DNA from 3 places in the Gallaecimonas xiamenensis 3-C-1 genome. Region 3 is predicted to be linked to each of the others. Evidence: predicted binding sites of a transcription regulator. Region 3 holds the regulator's gene; each other region holds the start of a gene.
The links. Region 3 encodes Fur, which represses iron uptake genes when iron is present. Its sites were predicted from a motif close to ATAATAATGAGAACNACTATCAA; they were not measured.
Positions count from the first base shown of each region.

Region 1: a site for Fur is predicted at 1,584-1,606, ahead of B3C1_RS14385 (TonB-dependent hemoglobin/transferrin/lactoferrin family receptor). Genes of this name have one in related genera too.
Region 2: a site for Fur is predicted at 1,880-1,902, ahead of B3C1_RS03190 (TonB-dependent siderophore receptor). Genes of this name have one in related genera too.

Region 1 is NZ_AMRI01000022.1:11,697-17,853, reverse strand. Features, by position in the region: gene B3C1_RS14385 (TonB-dependent hemoglobin/transferrin/lactoferrin family receptor) at 1-1,536, opposite strand, end outside; gene B3C1_RS14380 (hypothetical protein) at 1,696-1,884, opposite strand; gene B3C1_RS14375 (DUF2750 domain-containing protein) at 1,881-2,228, opposite strand; gene B3C1_RS14370 (LysR family transcriptional regulator) at 2,325-3,236, opposite strand; gene B3C1_RS14365 (aldo/keto reductase) at 3,334-4,323, shown strand; gene B3C1_RS14360 (VOC family protein) at 4,389-4,850, shown strand; gene B3C1_RS14355 (hypothetical protein) at 4,873-5,187, opposite strand; gene epmB (EF-P beta-lysylation protein EpmB) at 5,184-6,157, opposite strand, start outside.
Region 2 is NZ_AMRI01000003.1:186,686-192,842, forward strand. Features, by position in the region: gene B3C1_RS03180 (YfaP family protein) at 1-1,030, opposite strand, end outside; gene B3C1_RS03185 (hypothetical protein) at 1,292-1,852, shown strand; gene B3C1_RS03190 (TonB-dependent siderophore receptor) at 2,002-4,083, shown strand; gene B3C1_RS03195 (DUF3592 domain-containing protein) at 4,187-4,891, shown strand; gene B3C1_RS03200 (DUF3592 domain-containing protein) at 5,060-5,785, shown strand; gene B3C1_RS03205 (MAPEG family protein) at 5,804-6,157, shown strand, end outside.
Region 3 is NZ_AMRI01000001.1:153,059-159,215, reverse strand. Features, by position in the region: gene B3C1_RS00785 (phosphohexomutase domain-containing protein) at 1-770, opposite strand, end outside; gene B3C1_RS00780 (hypothetical protein) at 780-1,286, opposite strand; gene B3C1_RS00775 (alpha/beta fold hydrolase) at 1,397-2,152, shown strand; gene B3C1_RS00770 (DUF2788 domain-containing protein) at 2,205-2,426, shown strand; gene ybfE (LexA regulated protein) at 2,426-2,725, shown strand; gene fldA (flavodoxin FldA) at 2,731-3,258, shown strand; gene B3C1_RS00755 (DUF4442 domain-containing protein) at 3,288-3,767, opposite strand; gene fur (ferric iron uptake transcriptional regulator) at 3,896-4,339, shown strand; gene B3C1_RS00745 (oxidoreductase) at 4,373-6,157, opposite strand, start outside.

The DNA of each region.
Region 1 (6,157 bases), on a different contig from region 3:
GCGTAGGCCCAGCTCGGCAAAGGTGCTTTGCTCCGGTTTGAGATCCGGGTTGGGCCTGATGATGTAGGAAAACTGGTTACCACCGAAGCTGACGTTGTTTTCGTAGTAGTAATAGAGGTTGTTGATGGTGGGGGCACGAAAGCCGCTGCCGTAACGGCCAAAGAGGCCAAGGCCGCTCGCCAGTTGCCACTCGAAACCCAACTGGCCGGTCAGTTTACTGTTCTTACTGTCGCCCCAGTCGGCCACATATTGGTCGGCCTGAGTCTGGTAATGGTAGTGGTCGTAGCGCAGGGCCGGCAGCAGCGCAAAGTCCTCGCTCAGCTGCCAGTGGTCTTCCATATAGAGGCCGACAATATCCCCGTCCGCCTTGGGGGAGAAGCGGCTGCTATCGGTTTGGCCATCTACCGTATTGCGATTGAGGTTTTCGTATTCCTGGCGCTGGTAGCTGGCACCGTAACGCAGTCGGTGGTTGTCCAGTTGCTTGGCCAGATCGGCCCGGCCCTGGTAGCCCCGCTGGTCGTAGAAACGGTTCACAAAACGATGACTGCTGGCACTGTCGACCAGGGTACCGTTCTCGGTGCGGGTTTTCTGGAAGTCCAGCTGCCAGTGGAGCTGGTCAAAAAACAGCTGTTCTGCGGCTAGATCCTGGAAGAGGCCAACACGGGTACGCTGGATGTCGTCGTCAGAGCGATGCAGGGCTTCGGCCGTGCTCTCCGAATAAAGATCAATCTTGGAGCGGCCTTTAAAGTGCTCGGCAACCAGCCCCAGCCGGTTGTCTGCGCCCAACTGCCAGACCAGTTTACCGAGCAGGTTGTCGGATTGGGTGTCGGCCGGGTTGACGGCGCCGCGCCCGGGGCCCCTGTCGTCGCTGCCGCCACCGTGGTTGTCGGTCTCCTTGCCGTCGCGGCGGCTGTAGACCAGCAAGGATTCCAGGTCTCCGATGCGGTTGGCCAGGGTGGCGGTTTCGCTAAAGCGCTCAGAATCGCTGCGATAACTGGCTTGGAGCAGCAGTTGGCTGTCATCCCCCTGGGCCTTGAGGTAGTCGGCGGCTTCCTTGGTGCGAAACTGCACCACGCCCCCCAAAGCTCCCGAGCCGGCGCTGACATTGCCGCCTTTGATGATGGTCATCCGTTGCAGGGCATCAAGATCCACCGTATTACGCCCCGACTGCAGGTAGGTGGTGGTGGGGCCATAGCTGTCCGCCAGTTCGACACCGTCAACCAGGATCTTGACCCTGTCGCCGTCCATACCCCTGATGTTGATGCTGCCAATACCAAAACGCTCATCACGGGTGACAGTCACACCGGGTTCGTAGCGCAGCACGTCGCTCAGATCGGTGCTGAGGTTACGGCGGATCTGCTGCTCATCGATAACGACGCTGCTGGCGTCGGGGTGGATGGCCGGGCTTCTTTGGCCCTGTACTGTGATCCGTTCCAGGCTGTCATCCGGTGCCTGGGTAAGGTTTTGATCATTGGCCAGGGCCTGGCTGACGGCGCAGCTCAGAGCCAGCAGGGTCCAGTGGGCAGGCGATTTCATGGCGTGTGATTCCCTTGTTCAGCAAAGTGCCAAGGGAGACTACCATTTTACAAATGATAATCAATATCAATTGCATTTGTTTCTTGCTAATAAAGTCAGGCGCCTTGTCTGTGGCGCCAGGTGCAGCCATTAAAAAACCCCGCTTAGGCGGGGCTTTTTTTAGACCTCAAGGTCGATGTGCGCACCCATGGCGCCACTGGGGGCCGGTGGTGCCTGCATCGTTTGAACCTGGGCGGCGCTTTCAATCAGGTCCAGGGCCATGGCCCCTTCACGGCGAATTTGCTCGTTGCCGAAACGGGCCGCTAGTGCCTCGTATTCGCCGCTGACTTGTACGCTGTTGACGTTCATTGTTCCCCCATCAGGGATTCGGCGATGTCGCCGGGTTCCAGTTCCAGGCCCTCGAGTTCTTCGTTCCAGTCGGGACCGACCAGGATGTCGTCCTCGGCCAGGTTGGGCAGCCACAGGCCCACGAAGTCGGACAGGCTGATGCGCTCGGCTTGGTAGTCGGCCCACTGGTCGACACAGTGGCGCTGGGCGTCCGCCTTGTTGGACCAAAACGGCATGACCTCGGCGTCTTCGAACTCGGCCGAATCACAAACAACCCAGCCTTCTTCACAGCTCAGGCTCCACAGTTCGCCGGTCTGCTGGATGGTCTCAAGGAAGGTGTCGTAACTTTTTTGCCATTGGGTCATGGGGGGGATCCTTAAAGAGGGGACGGCGACATTATCGCCTTAAAAGCAGGGTGTTGCGCGATTATTTTTCGCCGCCTGTTAAGGGTGGGCCCTCTGTCACACCCCGCTTTCGGTTATGCCGAGTTCTGCCACCAAGCGGGCCAGCCAGTCACTGAAACAGCGCAGGCGCTGACTGGGGTGGCGGTTGGCAGGGTAGAGCAGGGCCAGGGCCATGGGCGGTGGCGGGGTCTTTGGCAGCACCTCCACCAGTAGCCCCTTGGCCACCTGCTCTTCAAGGTCATAGCGCGGCCCCTGGATAAGGCCGAACCCGGCCAGGCCGGCGGCCACATAGGCGTCGGCGCCGTTGGTGCTCAAGTCAAAAGGCAGCATGCGGGTCTGGCATTGGCCGGCCAGGGTGAAATCCAGAGGCTCGATACGGCCACTTGAAGGCAGGGCATAGGCCACCATGCGGTGCCCGGCCAGTTGGTCGAGGTCCAACGGAGTGCCGAAGCGGGCCAGATAACCTGGGCTGGCCAGGGTGGCCTGGGGCATCTGGCCCAGGTTGCGGGCCCGCAGGTTACTGTCTTTTAAGGGGCCGGCCCGCAGCACCGCGTCCACCCCTTCTTTTACCGGGTCTATGGGCTGGTCGGCTATGGTCAGTTGCAGGGCGATCTTGGGGTAGCGTTGGTGAAAGTCGGCCAGATGCGGGATCACCACCAGCCGCGCCAGGCGGGTGGGCAGGTTGATGCGCAGTACGCCGCTTGGGGCCTTGTTCGGCAGGAACAAGCCTTCCAGCTCGTCCCAATCCGCCAGCAATTGCCGAGCCTTGTCGACAAAGGTTTCCCCTTCCGGGGTCAGGCTAACCTGGCGGGTGGTGCGCACCAGCAGTTGGGTCTTTAGTTGGGCTTCCAGGCGCTGCACCGCCTGGGTGACGGTGGAGCGGGGCAGGTTGAGGCTGCTGGCAGCCTGGGTGAAGCTGCGGGCCTCACAGACCCGAAGGAAGATGCCAAGGGTTCGAAAGCGGTCCATAGATTGTTCGTGATTTACAAACAGTAAAACCCTTATGCCGGTGTTTATCCCAATCGTCAACAGGGCCATGCTAGGCACCTGACGCAAGGAGGTTGCAATGAAACAACGTCAATTGGGGGCCAATGGGCCTTTGGTATCGGCCCTGGCCTTGGGCTGCATGGGTATGAGCGAGTTCTATGGTAATGGCGATGACCGCGAGTCTTTAGCCACCTTGGATCTGGCTCTGGAACAGGGGCTCAACTTTTGGGATACCGCCGACATTTACGGTCCTTACAGCAACGAAACCCTGGTGGGCCAGGCCCTTAAAGGGCGGCGTCAGCAGGTTTTCCTGGCCAGCAAGTTCGGCATAGTGCGGGACCCGACCGATCCCGGCAAGCGGGGGGTAAACGGCCGCCCTGACTATGTGCGCAGTTCTGTCGAAGGCAGCCTCAAGCGACTGGGTACCGACCACATCGACCTTTACTACCAGCACCGAATGGATCCGGCGGTACCGGTGGAGGAAACCGTGGGGGCCATGGCCGAACTGGTCAAGGAGGGCAAGGTCCGTTACCTGGGGCTGAGCGAAGTGGACGCCGCCACCTTGCAACGGGCACACAAGGAACACCCCATCAGCGCCGTGCAAAGCGAGTACTCTCTATGGACCCGCGACCCCGAGCGCCAGGTGCTGGATTGCTGCAGCGAATTAGGGGTGGGTTTTGTGGCCTACAGCCCCCTGGGGCGCGGTTTTCTGAGCGGCGCCATTCGCTCGGTAGAGGATTTTGAACCCGGTGATTTTCGCCGCTCCAATCCCCGCTTTATGGGGGAGAACTTCCAGAAGAACCTGGCGTTGGTGGATGCGGTTAAGGCCCTGGCCGATCATAAAGGGGTCAGCCCCAGCCAGTTGGCCCTGGCCTGGTTGTTGGCCAAGGGCGAGCACCTGGTGCCTCTTTTTGGCACCAAGCGCCGCCGTTACCTGCAAGACAACCTGGGGGCTCTGTCGGTTAACCTGAGCCCCGGGGAGCTGGCTGAAATTGAGGCGGTGTTTCCGACAGGCGCTGTCGCCGGCAGCCGGTACAGCAGCGAAGTGATGGAGCTGTTGCCGCAATAAGTGGCAAGGGCAGGTAACGCCTGCCCTTCTATACTCCATGGGCCAATCACCGCAAGGAGCAGCCCATGTCCGTCAACGCCATACCCGAGGGCTACCACAGCCTGACCCCCTACCTGGTCGTCAGCGACGCCGCCGGTGCCATCGATTTTTACCAGCGCGCCTTCGGCGCCGAGCTGGTGATGCGCCTGGACATTCCCGGCACCCAGCAGGTCGCCCATGCCGAACTCAAGTTTGGCGACAGCCACCTGATGCTGAGTGAAGAGAACCCCGACTGGAACAGTATCAGTCCCGCCACCCTGGGGGGCACGCCCCTGTCGCTGATGTTCTATGTACCTAATGTGGATAGCGCTTTTGCCCGGGCCCTAGAAGCCGGTGCCAGCCAACTGATGCCTGTGCAAAACCAGTTTTACGGTGACCGCGCCGGTACCTTGAAAGACCCCTACGGCCATCAATGGACCCTGGGTACCCATGTGGAGGATGTGGGCTTACAGGAGCTGTCTGACCGTATGGCCGCCATGTTCAAATAAAAAAGGGCCCTTGGGCCCTTTTTTATGCAGTGGCCTTGAAGCGGGCCAGGGTTTGCAGCAGCAGCGCCAGCTTGCGGGCCAACGGCTCGAGGTCGGCGGCGAAGGCTTCGCTTGCCTCCAGGGCTACCAAGTCCTGGCCCAGCTCTTCCACATAGGGCTTGAATCGCACCGCCTCGACAGTAAAGCCACTGCCGGTTTTCAGTACCGACTCGAACTGGGCCAGGTTTTCGCTGGCCAGGGCGTCGAGGCGGGTGTCGGCGTCCAGGGCTTGCTGGTAGGCGGCTTTGAGGCTGTCGCGCAGGTGCGCCAGCACGGTTTGGCGTTGGGTGTCGTTCATAGGTTCAAATCCATCAGGGTCTTGCCGGGCTTGCCGGCTTCTTCCCGGGCCAGGCGTGGCACCAGGTAGCCGGACAGGCGGGCGTTGAGCTGGCGCATGATAACGCGGGCGCGCTCATCGTCCACCAGGAAGTGGGCGGCCCCTTGCACCTTGTCCAGCACATGCAGGTAATAGGGCAGGATACCGGCGGCAAAGAGCCGGTGTGACAGGGCAACCAGCACCTCGGCGTCGTCGTTGATGCCGGCCAGCAGCACGCTTTGGTTAAGCAGGGTGACATTGGCGGCGCGCAGGGCGGCGGTGGCCTTAGCCAGATCCTGCCCCACTTCTGCCGGGTGGTTGATGTGCAGCACCAGAGTCACCGGCAGGGCGCTTTGGGCCAGGGTGTCGAGGAAGGACTGGTCGATACGGCTGGGGATCACCACCGGCAGCCGGCTGTGGATACGCAGCAGTTTCAGATGCTTGATACCGTTGAGCCGCTCAATCAGCCAGGCCAGTTCCTCGTCCTTGGCCATCAGCGGATCGCCGCCGGAGAGGATCACCTCTTCGATTTCGGGGCGATTGGCAATGTAGTCCAGGGCCGCCTGCCAGCTGGCCTTGCTGCCGGGGTTGTCGGCATAGGGGAAATGGCGGCGAAAGCAATAACGGCAGTTGACGGCGCAGCCACCTTTGAGGATAAAGAGCACCCGGCTCCGGTATTTATGCAGCAAACCGGGCACGGCCGCGTCCTGCTCGTCCAGGGGATCGGTGGAAAACCCGGGGCTTTCGACAAATTCGGCAGCGTCGGTCAGCACCTGGCGCAGCAGCGGATCGTTACCGTTGCCTTTTTCCATCAGGGCCACGAATGGCCGGGGTACGCGCAGGGCAAAAAGGCGGCGCGCAGCAAAGCCCGGCGCCAATGGCTCGGCGTCCAGATCCAGCATCCTTGCCAGGGTCAAAGGGTCGGAAATGGCGGCTTTGAGCTCATCACGCC
Region 2 (6,157 bases), on a different contig from region 3:
CCTGGACCCTGTCCTTGCTCTTGCCGCTGGCCAGTTCGATGGCCTTGCGGTTGGCCCACAGGGCTTCGGCGGTGCGGTCCAGTTTCTGGTAGGTCAGGCCCAGGTTGCTGTAGGCCTGGCCGAAGTTGGGATAGAGGTTGATGGCGTCTTGGAAGCGGTACATGGCGCCCATCAGATCCTGCTGGTGATAGAGCTTCTCACCCTGGGTGTTGTAGCGCTTGGCTTGCTGGATGTCGGCGCTGCTGACCAGGTTCTGGGGGTCAAAGCTGTCGCTTGCCAGCAGGTCCTTGAGGTAGGCATCCAGGCCCTGGGGGGTCAGGTTCTTGTAGCTGTTGATGTCCTGGAAGGCACCGTTCTCGTCGATGCCGAACACCAGCCAGCTGTTGCCGTTTTTACCGGGCTGAGGCCGGTAGGTGCGGACCAGGGTCTGGCCTACATAGAGCTGAACGCTGGCTTGGCTGTCGGCCATGGCGCGGGCAATGGTACCGCTGGCATTGCTGAAGTCATGGACGGCGTAGATGTATTTCTTGCCTTGCTGCTTCTTGCTGACGGTGATGGTCTCGGGGCCATAGGAGGTGGTGTCGTCCACGTCCAGATTGGCTTGGCGGCCGTTTTTCTTGGCGAAATAAATATGACTGCCGGGGAAGGCCATGTGGGAGTCCAGATCCTTGGGCGAGGCGCCCCAGGTCAGTACCACCCGCAGGCCGTCCAGGTTGTCCATCACCGGGGACAAGGCATAGGTGAAGCCGTCGCAAGGGCAACGTACTACCAGGGTGGAGTAGCCTTCCTTGTCTATGATCATGGTGGTGTCGGCATCATCGGAGATCTGGGCGCTGGCCTGGCCGGCGGTGTTGCTGGTGGCGCGTTGGGAGCTTTCACCATTGCGCTGCCAGGTGATCTTGGCGTCGGCCAGTTTCTGATCCTTGACCACGGCGCTCAGCACTTTGACGTTGACGCTGTCGGCGGCCTGGGCAGGCAGACCCATGATACCGGCCAACAACAGGGCCGGGAGTCCAAAATACGGCTTCATGTACATGTCCTTTGAATGTGTCGGTGAATCTGGGCTGCACTCCGCCTTCCAGGCGAAGTTGGCAGGCACAAGAGTCTAGCGACAATAACAGGGGATAACTACGGTCAAGGGCGGGAAATTTTCCGGCCCCAAGAAGGCAAGTCACTGTAACGCATTGCTTTTGGAGGGAGCCTGGCAGGTAAAGATAAAGGCCGATACTGAAGGTGGGGGGCCATTTGGACGCCTTTTGGCTAGGTGGCCCTTTTACTCCAGGTGTTGTCCATGGCCTTACTGCGTATCCTGCTGCTACCGCTATTGCTGGTGGGTTGTGCCAGCCAACCTTTCCACTACAGCCAAACCCCCACGCCTCTGGTTCAGGGCCAGAGCCAGTATTTCGTCGGTGCCGTGCGCATCAAACTGGTCAATGGCCCAGGTGGCGACCCCGACAACCTGGACTTTGCCGACCAGCAGCAGCTGACCCGCCACTTCACCGCTTTGCTGAAAGCCAACCTGGCCAAAGGCAAGCAGTTGGCCGCCCGGCTGGCGGATGCCGACGCGGTGCTGGAGCTGGACATGGAATATGTACGGCACTTCAACTTCGGTGGGCGCAGCCTCAACAAACCGGAGGTGTCCTTTTCCGCCTACCTGCTCAGCCCCGACCACAGCTTACGGCCCCTGGCTGATTTCAGGGTGGCCCGCTTTACCACCCGCTATCCCCAGCCCCAAGACGCCGAGATCAACGCCGAGATCGCCGCCTACCGCTGGGATGACAAGGATGAACCCCGGGATCTGGCGCTGATCGCCCAGTCCATCGCCGAGGACTTGGCAAGGGTAGGGGATTAGCAGAGTGAGCCAGCCTTCCGCTTGAATATGCAAATGGGAATGATTATCATGCGCTGATTCTTGTCGGGACCACTCCCGGGCTCCAGCAATACCCAGAGGTTGCAGGGCCGGCCTGGAGCGGCCCTGTCGCCGTTATGGGATAAAAGATCATGCTGCGCAAAACCCCCCTTACCCTGGCCCTTTCTGCTTTGCTGGGCAGCCTACCGGCCCTGGCCGACGACGTTGAGCACCTGCAAGTCACAGGTAGCCAGATACAAAAGGCCAACACCGCCACCGGCCTGCCCCTGTCACAGCGGGAGACACCCCAGTCCCTGACCGTGATGGACCAGGACCTGCTGCAAGATTTCAACCTCGACACCCTGGTCAAGGTGCTGGAATTCACCCCTGGGGTGACGGTGGAAAAGGTGGAAACCGACAGGACCTATTTCACGTCCCGGGGTTTTGAAATCAACAATTTCCAGTTGGATGGCCTAGGGGCACCCTTCTATTCCAACGTGGTGAACGGCGATACCGACATGAGCCTGTTTGAGCGGGTGGAAGTGGTGCGCGGTGCCGCCGGCCTGATGGCGGGGGTCGGTAACCCCTCTGCTACCGTCAACCTGGTACGCAAGCGTCCTACCGCCGAAACCCAGGGGCAGGTGACCCTGAGCCTGGGCCGCTGGGACAACTACCAGGGTGAGTTGGACCTGTCTGGCCCCCTGGCTGAGGGGCTACGTGGCCGCTTTGTGGCCAGCCACAGCGACAACCACTCCTATATCGATGATTACAGCAAGACCCTTTCCTCGGTCTACGGGGTATTGGAGGCCGATCTGGGGCTGGATACCCTGCTGACCCTGGGGGCCAACTACCAGGAAGGCAAGCCCAAGTCTCCCATGTGGGGCGCCCTGACGCTGGTCTATACCGACGGCTCGGCCACCCATTTTGACCGCTCGTCCAACACCTCGGCCGATTGGGCCTACTGGAACAGCTACAACACCCAGGCCTTTGCCGAGCTCAAGCACCAGTTTGGCAACGGCTGGAACGGCAAGCTGGTCTATGAATACCGAAAATCGACCCAGAACAGCGACCTCTTCTATGTGTATGGCACCATCGAACCCCAAACCAATGTAGGGTTGACCGGGTACGCCAGCCGTTACGACCTGGACTCCAAAGCCCAGCAGCTGGACGCCTCGGTCACCGGCCAATACCGCCTGCTGGGACGCAGCCACGACTTGACCTTCGGCGCCAGTTGGGTCCGTAACGAACTGACCGACCTGTCCCTGTACGATTTCACCAATGGCTTCCCGCCCATCGGCGACTTTACCCAGTGGCACGGCCAGGCTCCTTATCCAAATCTGGTGGAAGGGGCTACCGGCTCCGACATCGACGACACCCAAAAAGCCCTTTATGGCGCCACCCGCCTACACCTGACCGACCGGCTGGCGCTCATAGGCGGTGGCCGCCTGATCCGCTACAAAAGTGCCGGCGACAGCTATGGTGCCAACAAAGGCAGCGAGGTGAAGGACAAGCTGGTGCCCTACGGCGGCCTGGTTTTTGACCTCAGCCAGAGCCTGTCTCTCTATGGCAGCTACAGCGAGACCTTCCAGGCCCAGGCCGAGCAGGACATCGACCAGCGCCGCCTGGGGCCCACCGAAGGCAAGAGCCTGGAAGGGGGCGTCAAGGGTGACTGGTTCCACGGTGGCCTCAATGCCAGCCTGGCGCTATTTAAAAACCAATACGACAACCTGGCCCAGAGCCTTGGTCAGAACGGCCAGGGGCGCACTTACTACCAGGGCTTCGATTATGAATCCAAAGGGGTAGAGGCTCAGCTCTCCGGCCAGCTGACCGACGAGGTCAAGGTGCTGCTGGGTTACACCCAGTTGAAGATCGAAGGGCAGGACGGCCAAGAAGCCCGCCGTTACATTCCCAAGCAAAGTGCCAAGGCCTTGGTCAGCTACAATCCCCAGGCATTGGATGCCCTGCGCCTGGGGGCCAGCCTGCGTTGGCAGTCCAAGGTCTTTGTGGATGTGGTGGCCGACAGTACCCCGGACGGGGATCTCATCAGCCGTGTCACCCAGGGCGCCTACGGCATCTACGGCCTCTTTGCCCAATACCAACTCAGCCCCAGGTTGCGCCTGGCCCTGAACCTGGACAACCTCACCGACAAGCACTATTACAGCAGCCTGATGTGGGACCAGGCCTTCTACGGCAGTCCCCGTAGTTACAACCTGTCCCTGTCCTGGGATATCTAAGCCCATCAGAGCCGCCGCCGGGCGGCTTTTTTTTTGCAGAAATTGGGCTCCTGAGCCGCTTTGTGGTAGAAATGCCCGCCTATCTCGCTACAAGGATGTTTTTATGAATAAAACCATCGCCCGTATCTGCCTCATCTTTGGTGCCTTGGGATTAATCATGTCCCTGGCCGCAGGCTACCTGGCCTGGAGTAAGGTGCAGTTTATCGAGGGCGCACAGCAGGTTGAAGGTGAGGTGATAGACCTGCACCAATCCCGCTCCAGCGGCAGCAGTTCCAGCAGCTATTACCCCGAGATCCTCTATGTCACCCAAAGCGGTGAAGCCCTTACCCATGTCAGCAGCACCGGTTCCAGTCCGCCGGCCTACGATATCGGGGAGCGGGTACCTGTCTATTACGATCCCAAGAACCCGCGTAAGGTCGAGTACGGCAGCGGCTTCTCCCTTTACGGCGCAGCCATCATCCTGGGAATACTGGGTGGTACCTTCCTGATACCTGCCCTGGTATGGCTGGTGGTGACCAGGCGCAGCGCCGGGCGCATCAAGCGCCTGAAGGAAAGCGGCCACAAGGTGCTGGCGGACATCAAGGCGGTTGAAGAGGACGGGCGCATCTCCGTCAACGGCCGCTTCCCCTATCTGATCGTAGCCCAATGGCAGGACCCCAAAACCCAGCTGGTATACCGTTTCACCAGCGACCAGCTTTGGTTTGATCCCAGCGATTTCCTGGACAGGGACCAGGTGGCGGTACTGATAGATCCGGCCAACCCCAGTTGCCACTGGATGGACATCGGCTTCTTACCCAAGCAAGCCTGAGCCGAAGAGCCGCCCTGAGGGCGGCTTTTTTATGAGCATATTGAGCAGGTTAAAGGCGCTCCTTGTGAGCGCCGCTTTCCTTTAGGGCAAGCTTATTCTCGGCGGCCGCGACGATCCCCATCGCCAGCGGCCCCTGGACCTTGGGTCCGGCCCTAGCAAGGATGTGTCATGAAAACCTCGACCCTGCTTACCTACCTGTTCAGCCTGCTGTGCCTGGCCCTGATGGGGGTTGGCTACGGCTTCTATTACAACTCGGCCCGTTTTATCGACAGGGCCACCGAGACTCAGGGCACAGTGGTGGAACTGGTGCGCTCGCGCAGCGCCATGCCCCTCAACTACCACCCGGTGGTGGTCTTTACCGATGCCTTCAACCGCACTGTGGAATTCCAGGCCCGCCAGGGCAGCAATCCGGCTCGCTTCAAGCGTGGCGACAAGGTGACCTTGCTTTACGATCTCAATGAGCCCCAGCAGGCCAAGCTCAAGGATTTCAGCGGTTTTTGGGGCGCCGCCATCGGCTTTAGCGCCGCCGGCCTGGGCTTTGGCCTCTTGGCCGCCGGCATGGCCCTGTCGGCTATGCTGGCCCAGCGCCGGGAAAGCCGGCTCAAGGTACATGGCCTGCCGATACTGGCGCGCTTTGTGCGGGTCGAACCCAATATGTCGACCCTGGTGGAGGGGCGCCATCCCTTTCAGATAGTGTTAAAGTGGCAACATCCTGAGACCGACCAGGTCCGGACCTTCCGCAGCGACGACCTGTGGTTCAACCCTAATCCCTATATCGAAAGCGCCAAGCTGACGGTGAAACTGGACCGCAAGAACCCCAGCCGCTACTGGGTGGATACCGGTTTCCTGCCGCAAAAGCTGCTGGCCAACAGCAGGCCCAAGAGCCTGCGCTGACCCTGACAAGGAGCGTTTATGCCGGTTACCCCCCTTTATGCAGCCTTGCTGGCCGTCCTCTTTTTGGTGTTGAGCATTGCCACCATCAAAGGTCGCCAGCGCAACAGGGTCTCCCTGGGGGACGGCGGCCATAGCGACCTGGCCAGGGCCATCAGGGTGCATGGCAACTTTGCCGAGTATGTTCCCATGACCCTGGTGCTGATGCTGGCCCTGGAAAGCCTCAATGGCCCCAGCCCCTGGCTGCACCTGCCCGGCCTCTTGCTGCTGGCCGGGCGCGCCGTCCATGCCTTCGGGGTCAGCCAGCAACAGGAAAAACTGGTGTTCAGGGTTGCCGGCATGATGATGACCTTTCTCGCCATGGTCCTATGCATT
Region 3 (6,157 bases):
ACCCGGTCTTCCACCAGGCTGATGTTCAGATCCCAATGCTGGGCAATGGCGTGCCAGTAGTCGATAGCGGCGCCGCCCATGGGGTGTACCCCCAGGCGCAGGCCGGCCCGCTTGATGGCCTCCATGTCTACCACTTCCCCGAGGCGATGCACGTAATCGGCCATGAAGTCGAAGCGTTCGGCATGGGGGCTGGCCATGGCCCGCTCGAAGCTCAGGGTTTGCACCCCTTCGAGGTGGGCTTCGAGGTAGGCGTTGGCCCTGGACTGGATCACCTTGGTGACATTGGTGTCGGCCGGGCCGCCATCTGGGGGGTTGTACTTGATGCCGCCGTCTTCCGGGGGATTGTGGGAAGGGGTCAAGATCAGGCCGTCGGCATTGCCCTGGTGGGCCAAAATGGCGTGGGACACCGCCGGGGTCGGGGTCAGCTGGCGGTCTTCAAAACGCACGGTAACGGCGTTGGCGATCAATACCCTAAGCACGGTGGCAAAGGCCGGGTAAGAGAGGGCGTGGGAATCAAAGCCCAGGTACAAAGGGCCGCTGATGCCCTGCTCTTTACGGTGATCGGCCACCGCCTGGGCCACTGCCAGCAAGTGGGCCTCGTTAAAGGCCTTGTTGAGGCTAGAGCCCCGGTGGCCGGAGGTACCGAAACTGACCCGTTGGGCCGGTACCGTAATATCGGGCTGCAAGGTGAAAAAGGCGGTGACCAGTTCGCTTGGGTCAATCAGGCTTTGGGCCGCCGGCATCTTGCCCGCGTTGGGGTGTAGTGACATCTGCTCTCCCTAGATCTTGTCGGCAAAGGCTTTGACAGCTTCCTCGTCGTAACCTAACTCCGCCATGACTTGCGCCACGATAGTGCGTTTTTTCTCGGTGTTGTTGTTGGTCACTACCCAGTATGGGCTACCGCTGATGGCCTTGGGATTGGTGGACTTGCCAGCCTGGTTCAGCTCTTCGCTGCTGGTGGCAAAGTAGAGGCGGTCGCGGCCCCGGATATTGAGCACCACCCCAAAGGCGTCACCATGGCGCTGGTAAAGCTCGGTCAGGGCGCCGATAAAGCGGCCGACGGCGCTGTTGGCTTCCATCTGCGGTTTGGCGGCTGGGGCAGCAGGAGCAGCCGCAACGGCGGCAGTGCTGGCGACCTGGGGCTTGTCCTGAAGCTTTTCTTGCGGCTTTTCCAGGGGGGCGAAGCCCAGCAGGCGGCGCAGGATCTCGGAGGCGCTTTCGCCGATGTTCTGGGTATTGGATGCGATGTAGTGATACAGCTCGTCATCGACTTCGATGGTTTTCATGCCTTATCTCAAGGTCTTGTTCATGTCTTTGGCGATTATACATAGGCAGCCGCCATTTGCATGCCCGCCTCGACCTTTGCACAATAGCAGCCCCTTGTAGGAGGCAGCAGATGCTCAATTATCAGCAAAGGGGCCAGGGCCCCGACGTTATTCTGGTCCATGGCCTGTTCGGGTCCTTGGACAACCTCGGCAATTTGGCCCGGGCCCTGGAAGATGCCTTTACCGTCACCACTGTGGACTTGCGTAACCACGGCAAGTCCTTTCACAGCGACGACATGAGCCTCAACGCCATGAGCGAAGACATCATCAGCCTGATGGACGCCCTGGGCATTGCCAAGGCGCACCTGGTGGGCCACTCCCTGGGGGGCAAGGTGGTGATGCAGGTGGCCCTGAGTCACCCCGAGCGGGTGGCGCGCCTGGTACTGGCCGACATAGCCCCTGTCACCTACCAGCACCGCCACCACGACAACGTCTTTGAGGCCCTGACCCACGTCGACCCGGCCGGCTACAACAGCCGCAAAGAAGTGGAAGAGGCGGTCAGCCCCTATATCAGCGAGCCCGGGGTGCGGCTTTTTATCCTCAAGAACCTGCAAAAGGGCGAACAGGGCTTTTACTGGCGCCTTAACGTGCCGGTGCTGGTGTCCCGTTATGACGAGGTGCTCAAGGCCCCCGAAGGCCAGCCCTTTAGCGGCCCTACCCTCTTTATCAAGGGCGGCGACTCCCCTTACCTGACCGAGGCCCACAGCGGCGCCGTGCAGGAACGCTTTCCTGGGGCCAAACTCAAGGTCATCAGCGGCACCGGGCACTGGCTGCACGCCGAGAAACCGGCCGTGTTCAATAAGTTGGTCAGGGACTTTTTGAGCTGACCGGTCGCCTTGGGTATAATCCGGCGGTTCTTGTGAAGGGTAACGGCAGTCCATGCTGGCAGAGCACTATGAAACCCTAGAGGCGATAGGCCTCAACCTGTTTTTTCTGGCCATCTTCGTATTGATAGGCCTGGCCATCCAGGATGTGCTGAAAAGGGGAAACGTACCTAAGTTCGGCCGCTATATCGTCTGGCTGGTGCTCTTTCTGGGGTGTGCGGGGTTTATCTCCAAAGAAGTGATTAGACTCATCTGGGAAAGTTCAGGTATCGGTTAATGGCCAAAGAGAGTTCGGACAGGATAACCATTGACCTGTTTGCCGAGGAAAAACGCCGGGGGCGTCCAAAAACCAATCCCCTCCCGCGCCAGGTACAACTGAAGGTCAACAAACGGAACCAGATCAAAAGAGACAAACAAAAAGGGCTGAAAAGGGTGGAACTGAAAGTCGAATCCGCCCTCTTTGATACCCTCAACGATCTGGCCAAAGCGCAAAGCATCAGCCGTAGCGAATTGATAGAAAACATATTGAAAGCCGGCGTCGAGGAGCTCGATGCCGCCAACACCGAGAGGAATTGAGTCGAATGGCATCTGTAGGTCTCTTCTTCGGCAGCGATACCGGTAACACCGAAGCCGTCGCCAAAATGATCCAGAAGCAGCTGGGCAAGCACCTGGTGGAAGTCCACGACATCGCCAAGTCCAGCAAGGAAGACATCGAGGGCTTCAGCCTGCTGCTGCTCGGCATTCCCACCTGGTACTACGGTGAATCCCAGTGCGACTGGGACGATTTCTTCCCCACCCTCGAAGAAATCGACTTCTCCGACAAGCTGGTAGCCATCTTCGGCTGCGGCGACCAGGAGGACTACGCCGAGTACTTCCTCGACGCCATGGGCACCCTGCGCGACATCATCGAAGCCAAAGGCGCCACCATCATCGGCCATTGGTCCACCGAGGGTTACACCTATGTGGCCTCCAAGGCCATGGCCGACGACAACCACTTTATTGGCCTGGGCATCGACGAAGATCGCCAGCCCGAACTCACCGCCGAGCGGGTGGAGAAGTGGGTCAAGCAGGTATACGAAGAGATGTGCCTGGCCGAACTGGAAGACTAAAAAAAGCCCCTCGATTGAGGGGCTTTTTTTCAGACGCCGGGGCGGTAGCGGCGCTTGAGGCGGATATAGAGGGTTCGCTCTATTTTGGCCACCAGGTCCCCTTTGCCGTCTTTGACGTCGGTGACGATCTGCGGCAGGTGCTTCTCCCCGGCCACCGTCGCCCCTTCAATCTCGGCCAGCATCTGCTCTGTCACCTGGAATTCGGCGTAGACTTTACCTACACCGGGCTTCTCAAAATGGATTTTGGCGGCCCTGTCCCAGACATGGTAGCGCTTGCCCAGTATCCCCATCAGCATCAACGCATAGATGGGGTCTGTCATGGCAAAGAGGCTGCCGCCGAACTGGGTACCGTTGGCATTTTTGGTCCAGGGCCGGTTTTTCAGCTCCACCCGGCAACGGCGAAAATCTTCAGACAATTCAACGATACGGATCCCCGTAAACAGAAAAGGCGGCCAGAAATTCAGCAGATGCCGGATCCGCGTACCTTTTTTAAACAACCATGCTTTCATCATTCACCTAATCGATAAAATCGAACAAATACTGGTATCATGCCACTGGTAAAGGCCGGCCCACTTGGGTACCTTTCTCCTGATAACCAACGCGGGCTATCCCGCCCAAAACACGAACAGGACCATTCATGGCGGACGAGAATCAAGCGCTGCGCGACGCTGGCCTCAAGGTCACCCTGCCCAGGGTCAAGATCCTTGAATTGCTGCAACAGCCCGACTTCCAGCACATCAGTGCCGAAGATCTCTACAAAAAGCTCATTGAGCTGGGCGAAGAGATCGGCCTGGCCACCGTCTACCGGGTACTGAACCAGTTCGATGACGCCGGTATCGTTACCCGCCATCACTTTGAAGGCGGCAAATCCGTCTTCGAACTCTCCCAAAAACACCACCACGACCATCTGGTCTGCCTAAAGTGCGGCTTGGTGGTGGAGTTTATGGATGAGGTCATTGAACAGCGCCAGAAAGCAGTGGCTAAAACCAACCACATCAAACTGACGCACCACAGTCTCTACCTCTACGGCGAGTGTGAAGACACCGTCTCATGCGACAAACGCCGTCGCGGTGAAGACTGAAAAGAGGCCAGGTTATCCTGGCCTCTTTTTTTCCTAGAGCCGGGCCGCCAATTCGGCGCCCTGGCGAATGGCGCGCTTGGCGTCGAGCTCAGCCGCCACGTCGGCGCCACCGATAAGGTGCGCCTGCACGCCCTTGTCGGCCAAGGCCTGCCACAGGCCCTTGTTGGGCTCCTGGCCGGCGCAGAGCACAACCTGGTCCACATCCAGCACCATGGTCTGTTCGCCCTTGCGGATATGCAGGCCGGCATCGTCGATGCGCTCGTAGCTCACCCCTGACCACATCTTGACCCCAAAGTCTTTGAGGGTCTGGCGATGCACCCAGCCGGAGGTTTTGCCAAGGCCCTTACCCACCTTGCTGGCCTTGCGCTGCAACAGCCAGATCTCCCGGTGGGCCTCAGGTTTTTGCGGCACCTTAAGGCCGCCCGCCGTGCCCAGAGCCTGGTCCACGCCCCACTGGGCCAGCCAGCGGTCCTTGTCGAGGCTGGCCGAGGGGCCCTGTTCTGCCAGGAACTCGGCCACGTCAAAGCCGATACCACCGGCGCCGATAATGGCCACCTTCTTGCCCACCGGCTTGTTGTCCCGCAGCACGTCCAGGTAGCTCAGCACCTTGCTATGGCCGACGCCGTCTATGGCCGGCCGGCGCGGGTTGATGCCGGTAGCGATAACCAGCTCGTCAAAACCGGCCTCGGCCAAGCCCTCGGCGGTCTGGGGCGCGTTCAGGCGCACTTCCACAGCCAGGTCAGCCAGGCGGTTTTTGAAGTAGCGCAGGGTCTCGTAGAACTCTTCCTTGCCGGGAATGCGCTTGGCGTAGTTGAACTGGCCACCAAGCTCGGCGGCGGCGTCCATCAGCACCACCTGATGGCCCTTCTCGGCGGCGTAGCAGGCAAAGGCCATACCGGCCGGGCCCGCCCCCACCACGCCGATGCGTTTGGGGCTGGCGGCGGTCTTGAAGATCAATTCGGTTTCAAAACAGGCCTGGGGGTTGACCAGGCAGCTGGCCCTTTTCTGCTCGAACACGTGGTCCAGGCAGGCCTGGTTACAGGCGATACAGGTGTTGATGCGGTCGGCGCGGCCTGCGGCAGCTTTGTTGACGAAATCCGGGTCGGCCAGCAGCGGCCTTGCCATGGACACCATGTCCGCCTGGCCACTTTGCAGGATCTCCTCGGCCACCTGGGGGTCGTTGATGCGGTTGGTGGTAATAAGGGGCACCTTGAGGCCCTCGGCCTTCATCTTGGCGGTGACCCAGCTAAAGGCGGCCCTTGGCACCGAGGTGACGATGGTGGGGATGCGCGCCTCATGCCAACCGATACCGGTGTTGATCAGGGTCACCCCGGCCTCTTCCAGCCAGCGGGCCAGCTGCACGGCGTCGTCCCAGGTCATGCCCTCTTCCACCAGCTCCAGCATCGACAGCCGGAAGATGATGATAAAGTCGCTGCCGACCCGGCTGCGCACCGAACGGACGATCTCCAGGGCCAGGCGGGCGCGGTTTTCAAAGCTGCCGCCCCAGGCATCGCTACGCTTGTTGGTGCGGCTGGCCAGGAACTGGTTGATAAGGTAACCCTCGGAGCCCATCACCTCGACCCCGTCATAGCCGGCCTTTTGGGCCAGGTAGGCGGTCTTGGCAAAGGCCTTGATGGTGCCCTTTATCTGCCGCTCGGACATGGCGCCGGGCTTGAAGGGGTTGATGGGGGCCTTCTTGGCGCTGGGGGCCAGGGAAAAGGGATGGTAGGCATAACGGCCGGCATGGAGAATTTGCAGGCAGATCTTGCCGCCGGCCTCATGGACCGCCTGGGTCACCACCTTGTGCTTTTTGGCCTG